Regions from separate parts of the Streptomyces sp. NPDC002055 genome, predicted to be linked through region 2. Evidence: riboswitches for the same ligand, from Rfam matches in the RefSeq annotation. Region 2 holds a riboswitch; the other holds the start of a gene.

Region 1 (3,391 bases), on a different contig from region 2:
GGTTCCGGGAGCCCCAGGTTCATCGGGCCGAACGAGACGTCCTGCCCGACCGATGCGGCGAAGAGCTGGTCGTCCGGGTCCTGGACCACCAACTGCACCGTGGTGCGCAGCCGGCTGAGCCCCGCGCGGCCGTAGGAGACCGTGGTTCCCTCCAGGCGCAGTTCGCCCGCCGAGGGCCGCAGGCCTCCGCTGAGCAGCCGCAGCAGGGTGGTCTTCCCGCTGCCGTTCCGGCCGAGCAGTGCCAGGCTGCGGCCGTCGCGGATGCCGAAGGTGACGTCGTCCAGGACGGCCGGCCCGTCCTCGTAGGCGTATCCCGCGCCGAGGAGTTCCACCAGGTGCGATCCTGCGGTCATGGGGTGAGCCTTTCGAGTGCGAGCGTGAGGGCGGCGATCCCCGCCAGGAGTGCGACGGACGCGGCCACGAAGCGCCGGGAGACCTCGGATTCGGCCACCAGGACGCGGAGCGAGCCGTCGTAGCCGCGGCCCGCGAGCCCTGTCTGCAGCCGGGCGGCGCGCGCGAAGGCCCGGACGAACACGGTGGCTCCGAGCCCGGCCAGCGACCGCCAGGCCGCGGCCCGTCCGGACTTGCCCAGCCGGGCGGCCTGGGCCTGGCGGACCCGGGAGACGGTGTCCAGGAGCAGGAACGCCATCCGGTAGGTGACCAGGGCGACATCGACGACCGCGGGCGGCACGCCCGCCCGCGCCAGCCGGGGCAGCAGGTCGGACAGGGGCGTGGTGAACGAGAAGAGCAGCACCCCGAGCGACGCGGCGGAGGTGCGCAGCAGCAGCTGTCCGGCGTGCGCGGGCCCGTCCGGAGCCAGGGAGAGCGGGCCGTGCGGGCCGCCCAGCCGGACGAGGAGCGGCAGGGCGCCGGTGACGCAGAAGCCGAGCGGGATGCGGTAGGCCCGCCACAGCTGACGGGGCGGCACGGCGGCCGGCCCCAGCAGCAGGACGAGCGCGGCCACCACGACGAGGAGCGACCCCGGCCACGGCGGCAGGCAGACCGCCGACACCGTCAGGCCGAGGGCGAGAACGGCTTTGTCCAGGGGGTGGCGGCGGCGCCAGCGACTGCTGTGCGCCGCCGCGTCGATGGGCAGCACGCGGCTAGGCTGCGGTCTCGCGGTCCGGCGTCGCCGCCCCGTCCTGGGACCCGGAGCCGTCCTGGGACGTGGCCTGCTCCGCACCCTGACGGCGCCCGCGGCGCAGCCCGAAGTAGTACGCCAGAACACCCGCGCCGAGTGCGGCCTGGAGGGCGAACAGCGCGGACTCCACCTCGCCGGACGGCGGTTCGTAGAGCGGGCTGAACCAGGGCTCGTAGTCCGGCCGGATCTCGGTGATCGCGGACTCGGCCTGGGCGTCGGCGCCCGTGAAGGGCTCCTTCTTGTGGTCCCCGAGGCCGAGCGCGAGCGGCAGCACCGCAAGAGCGACGACCAGCACCAGCAACAGCAGGTTGATCTTGGTGTGACGCTTCATCGGGCAACGGCCTCCTGCTTCTCCGCGCGGCGGGACAGCACGCCCAGCCGGATCAGATCCCCCTTGCTGGACTGCGTCAGCAGGCGCATCACCAGCACGGTGAGGATGCCCTCGCTGACCGCCAGCGGGATCTGGGTGACGGCGAAGATGCCGCCGAACTTGGCGAGGGAGCCGAGCACTCCGGTGCCCGGGTCGGGGAAGGCCAGCGCGAGCTGCAGGCTGGTGACGCAGTAGGTGCTCAGGTCCGCGACGAACGCCCCGGCGAACACGGCGGCCATGAGCGGTGCGCCCAGCCGCCGGACCAGCCGGTACACCCCGTATCCGGCCCAGGGGCCGACGATCGCCATGGAGAACGCGTTGGCCCCGAGCGTGGTGAGCCCGCCGTGGGCGAGCAGCAGCGCCTGGAAGAGCAGGGTGATCGTGCCGAGCACCGTCATGATGGGCGGCCGGAACAGGATGGCCCCGAGTCCGGTGCCCGTCGGGTGCGAGCAGCTGCCGGTCACCGACGGGATCTTGAGGGCGGACAGGACGAAGGTGAAGGCTCCGGAGGCGCCGAGCAGCAGCGTGCTCTCGGGGTTCTCCTTGACCTCGCGGGACAGGGACCGGACGCCGTGGACGACGAACGGGGCAGCGGCGGCGCCCCAGGCGACCGCGTGCAACGGGGGCAGATACCCCTCGGCTATATGCATGGGAAAGCGAACCTCTCCAGCACCTCGTGGATGGACGACGCGCCCCGGCCGGTCTCCTGGCTGACGGGTCATGCCGTCCGGACTCCGCCTTCCCGGGCACCGAGCCGGCGGCTCGGCGTCCCAGTGGCTCCCCGAGGGGTGGAACCGGACTTCCCGATCACAGTGGCGAGGGCCGCACCGGTTTCATCACCGGTTTCCCGTACACCAAGGCCCTGAGAGGTTAGTGGGCAGCACGCTCCGGCCACAACCGGGGATCGGTATCGGCCACCGGCGGAGGGCAGGAGCAACGGTGCGCTTGCGGGGCGCGGGCAGCCAACCGCGCGCCCCTCGGGTGAGCATGGTCACTGCCCCGCGGGCGAGCGCGTGGTGGCACGGAGCATCTGCTTGGCCATGGAGTACCCGGCACTGCCCCGCGAGCACACGCGGGGTGGCCGTCGCTTCAGGCGAGCGCGCAGTCGCCGCAGAGGCCGCCGCCCGGGACCCGGTAGTAGAGACAGCAGCTGCGCCGGGTGAAGCCGCCGCCCGCGAGGGTGCCGGTGCCGTGCAGCGGCGGCTCCCGGAACAGCTCTCGGACCAGCGCCGACGCCGTGTCCGCGGCTTCGGCGCGGCCCCGTGCGCGGCAGCCGTCGCGCAGGACGCGGTACGAGCCGAACAGCGCCGACCCGGCGTTGCCCCAGAGCAGTTGCCCCGAAACCGGACATACGGACCGCACGGCGCGGTGCAGGGGTACGAGGTGGCCGTCGACCACCGCCGCGCGCAGCCGGTCCGCCGAGGTGCCGGGATCGGCCGCGGACACGGGGCCGTCCGCAGCGGACACGGGGCCGGGCAGCCAGAGTTCGTCCGGGGCGCTCCGGTCCGGGTGCCACCACAGCCGCTCCGGGGAGAGGTCGGGGAGGGTGCCGGCGAGCACGGCGGAGCCGAGCGCGAGGGACCACAGCCGGGCGGCGAGCCCCTGGAAGACGAGGGACGCGCCCACCCGGAGCTCGTCCGTGCCCAGCCGGCCGGCCACGGTGGTGATCCGGGCGCGCAGCGGGCCGGGGTCCGCGCAGAGCTCCGCGAACGGCACATACCCGTGGGCACGCGGCTCCTCCCCCGGCGCCTCCGCGGTCCGCACGGCGAAGAACGGACCCGCCTCGGCGACCCGGCGCAGGCCTTCGGCCATGGACGTCCCCGGCATGTGACTCCTCTCCGTCGCCCTCGGGATTCTCCCGTACGGACCGACGGCGGCCG
Region 2 (3,391 bases):
CGGACGGCCCTCCGCGGCCCGCCGCGCCACCGCGTCGGCGATGCCGCGCTCCCGCAGCCACGTCAGGGCCCGCACGGTGCCCCGGGTGCCCGGCAGGACCACCAGGTCCGCGTCGGCCAGCTCCTCCGGCCGGTCCACGAAGCGCACCACCACGCCGGGTTCGGCCGCCAGCGCGTCCACATCGGTGAAGTTCGACATCAGCGGCACCGCGGCGACCGCGACCCGCAGGACGTCCTGCCCGTGCGGTGGCGCGACGACCGACTCGCGGACCGTGCCGCGCAGCGACACCCGCAGCCCGTCCTCCTCGTCGATGCCCAGCCCGTGCGCGTACGGCAGGACGCCGAGCGTGCGCCGCCCGGTGAGCCCGTGCAGCATGTCCAGACCGGGTTCCAGCAGGGAGACGTCACCGCGGAACTTGTTGACCAGATAGCCGGAGACCAGCGCCTGGTCCTCCCGGGCCAGCAGCGCCGTCGTGCCGAAGAACGAGGCGAACACCCCGCCGCGGTCGATGTCCCCGACCACGACCACGGGGAGCCGGGCCGCCCGGGCCAGGCCCATGTTCACGATGTCCGTGCGCCGCAGGTTGATCTCCGCCGGACTGCCCGCCCCTTCACAGATCACCGCGTCATACGTGCCCCGCAGCTCCTCCAGGCACTCCACCACGGTCTCCAGGAGCTGTCCGCGGTCGGTGTACCGCCGCTGCCGCTCCGGAGCGCCCGCGGCGTCCCCGAAGTAGCCGCGGGCGCTCATCTCCCCGACCGGCTTCCCCAGCAGCACCACCTGGCTGGTGCGGTCGCTCCCGGGCTTGAGCAGCACCGGGTTCATCAGCGCGCTCGGCTCGACGCGGGCGGCGGCGGCCTGCATGGCCTGCGCCCGGCCGATCTCCGCGCCCTCCCGGGTGACGAACGAATTCAGCGACATGTTCTGCGCCTTGAAGGGCGCGACGGACACCCCCTTGCGGGAGAGCCACCGGCAGATCCCCGCGGTGACCACGCTCTTCCCGGCGTCGGAGGTGGTGCCGGCGACGAGCAGCCCGCCGCCTGAGTGGTGCGTGTCCGGCCCGTTCATCCGCTCCCCCTTCCGGCGGCCGGGCGCCGCGGGCGGCTCCGCACCAGGCCGCCCGCGACACAGAGCGCGAGGGCCAGGGCGTTGACGCGCCGGGACAGCCGGACCGCGCGTTCGATGTCCGGCACCGCCACCGGACGGTTCTCCCCGCCGAGCACCGGCCGGTGTTCGACCCGGCCGCGGTAGGCCAGGGTGCCGCCCAGGCGGACGCCGAGCGCCCCCGCGAAAGCGGACTCGACCGGTCCGGCATTGGGGCTGGGGTGCCGCCGGGCGTCCCGGCGCAGCACCCGCCAGGCCCCCCGCGGATCCGGTCCGGCGAGCACCGCCAGCGCGGCGGTGAGCCGCGCACCGGGGAAGCCCGCCACGTCGTCCAGCCGCGCCGCGGCCCAGCCGAACCGCAGATGGCGCGGCGACCGGTGGCCCACCATCGCGTCGAGGGTGTTGACCGCGCGGAAGCCGACGAGGCCGGGCACTCCGGCGACGGCTCCCCACACCAGGGCTCCCACGACCGCGTCCGAGGTGTTCTCGGCGACCGACTCGACCACGGCACGGGCGATCTGCTGCCCGTCCAGGGCCTGCGGATCCCGGCCGCACAGATGCGGCAGCCGTTCGCGGGCGACCTCCAGGTCCCCTGCGGCCAGTGCGCCGCCCACGGCGCGCGCCTCCCGGCCCAGCGATGTCCCGCCCAGCACCGCCCAGGTGGCGGCGGCGGTCAGCCCGGCCGTGGCGGCGGGGGAGCGGCGCAGCGAGCGCGCGAGTACGGCGGAGGCCGCGGTGGCGCCGCCGGCGAGCAGGGCGGTGTGCAGCGCCCCGGCCCCGCGGTGGTCGCGCCAGAGCCGGCGCTCGACGGCCGCGGCGGTCCGGCCGAACGCGGCGACGGGGTGACCGCGCCGCGGGTCACCGAGTATCAGGTCGGCGGCGAAGCCCAGGGCGGTGCCGAGGCCGGCCGCGCCCGCGGCGGCGAGTCCGTGTCGTCCCCTCACCGTGCGATCCGTCCCCTCCGGGCGTGATGGGCACGCATCGGATCAGCCGGCCGTCGCGCCTCGGCGGGAACATCCGGGAACGGCTCTGGGCGTACGGGAACAGCCGGGCATCGCGATCGTCCTCACTCAGGGTCCGCGCCCTGGCTCGACGTACCGGCGGTGAGAGTCTCCTGGCTTCCGGATCGGCGCGTCCCCGGGCCTTCCAGCCCGTCGCTGCGGGCCGTGACATCTCGGGTGGGGGTGCGCTCCCCGGTGACAGTGGCGGGACCGCGCCGGACTCGCACCGGCTTCCTCTCCTGCCGCCGTTGGGCCCCGGCAGTCCACCACGGGCCGCGAAGGCCCGTCAACTTGCGCTTGACCTGCGACGGGAGAGTGTGCCGCGCCCCACAGCGGACGACCGCGCCCCGCCCGGGGCGCACACGACGGTCCGCCGGGCCGGACGGCGCGGGGTGCGCTGTCCGGCCCGGCGGACCGGTTGCGGGCGGGGGCCGTTCGCCCCGGCCCGTCAGGCGACGATCAGATTGATGCCGTACGCCACGGCGGCCAGGCACAGGCCGTAGCAGACGTAGGCGCCGGTCCGGGCCAGGGAGCCGGGGGCGGTCACCGTGGCGGTGCCGTCCGGCTGGGTCCGCGTCCGGCGGGAGGTGCCGACGATGCCGAGGGTGAACAGGCCCACGAGCGCGACGGTCGCCACGAGGCTGACGCCGAAGACCTGGCCGAGAGCTGCCCAGTCGATGTTCATGACGGTGGGTTCCTTACCTAGACCGTGACCTTGGCGGCGGACTGGCCGGCCTGCGCGCTCTGCGGGGCCTTGCCCTGCACGGCGACTCCGGCGACCGGGGCGCCGGTGACGGCGTCGGACGCCTCACCGGAGACCGCGGAGCCGACCGGCGGCGGGGAGACCGTGCGGAGGGCGGCGGTGACGACGCCCGGCGGCTCGGTGGCCCCGGTCTCGTTGACGTTGGTGTGGTCCACCGGCTTGCGGCGGGAGAGCGCCCAGATCGCGCCGCAGGCCACGAGCGCGAGGACGGCGACGGTGGCGACGCCCCAGGTGCCCTGGCCGGCGAGGAGCGCCGCGGCCGCCGCGACGAGGCCGGCGGCCGGAAGCGTCAGACCCCACGCGGCCACCATGCGGCCCGCGGTCGACCAGCGGACGACCCCGCCCTTGCGGCCGAGGCCGGAGCCCATGACCGAGCCGGAGCAGACCTGGGTGGTGGAGAGCGCGAAACCGAGGTGCGAGGAGGCCAGGATGACGGTCGCGGCGCCGGTCTGGGCGGCGAAGCCCTGCGGCGGCTGGATGTCGGTGAGGCCCTTGCCCATGGTGCGGATGATCCGCCAGCCGC

Evidence for each region. Region 2 has a riboswitch for cobalamin ahead of ABT112_RS09435 (cobalamin biosynthesis protein). Riboswitches for the same ligand answer to the same signal wherever they lie in the genome.
Region 1: linked by a shared signal. The riboswitch ahead of ABT112_RS00565 (energy-coupling factor ABC transporter permease) and the one ahead of ABT112_RS09435 (cobalamin biosynthesis protein) in region 2 are both predicted to bind cobalamin.

What each region holds. Positions count from the first base shown of each region.
Region 1 covers NZ_JBEOXS010000001.1:129,547-132,937, reverse strand. Annotated here, with positions in the region: gene ABT112_RS00580 (energy-coupling factor ABC transporter ATP-binding protein) at 1-353, opposite strand, end outside; gene cbiQ (cobalt ECF transporter T component CbiQ) at 350-1,099, opposite strand; gene ABT112_RS00570 (energy-coupling factor ABC transporter substrate-binding protein) at 1,104-1,472, opposite strand; gene ABT112_RS00565 (energy-coupling factor ABC transporter permease) at 1,469-2,161, opposite strand; cobalamin riboswitch at 2,191-2,385, opposite strand; gene ABT112_RS00560 ((2Fe-2S)-binding protein) at 2,601-3,338, opposite strand.
Region 2 covers NZ_JBEOXS010000011.1:159,711-163,101, forward strand. Annotated here, with positions in the region: gene ABT112_RS09430 (cobyric acid synthase) at 1-1,068, opposite strand, end outside; gene ABT112_RS09435 (cobalamin biosynthesis protein) at 1,065-2,048, opposite strand; cobalamin riboswitch at 2,213-2,341, opposite strand; gene ABT112_RS09440 (hypothetical protein) at 2,554-2,790, opposite strand; gene ABT112_RS09445 (inorganic phosphate transporter) at 2,808-3,391, opposite strand, start outside.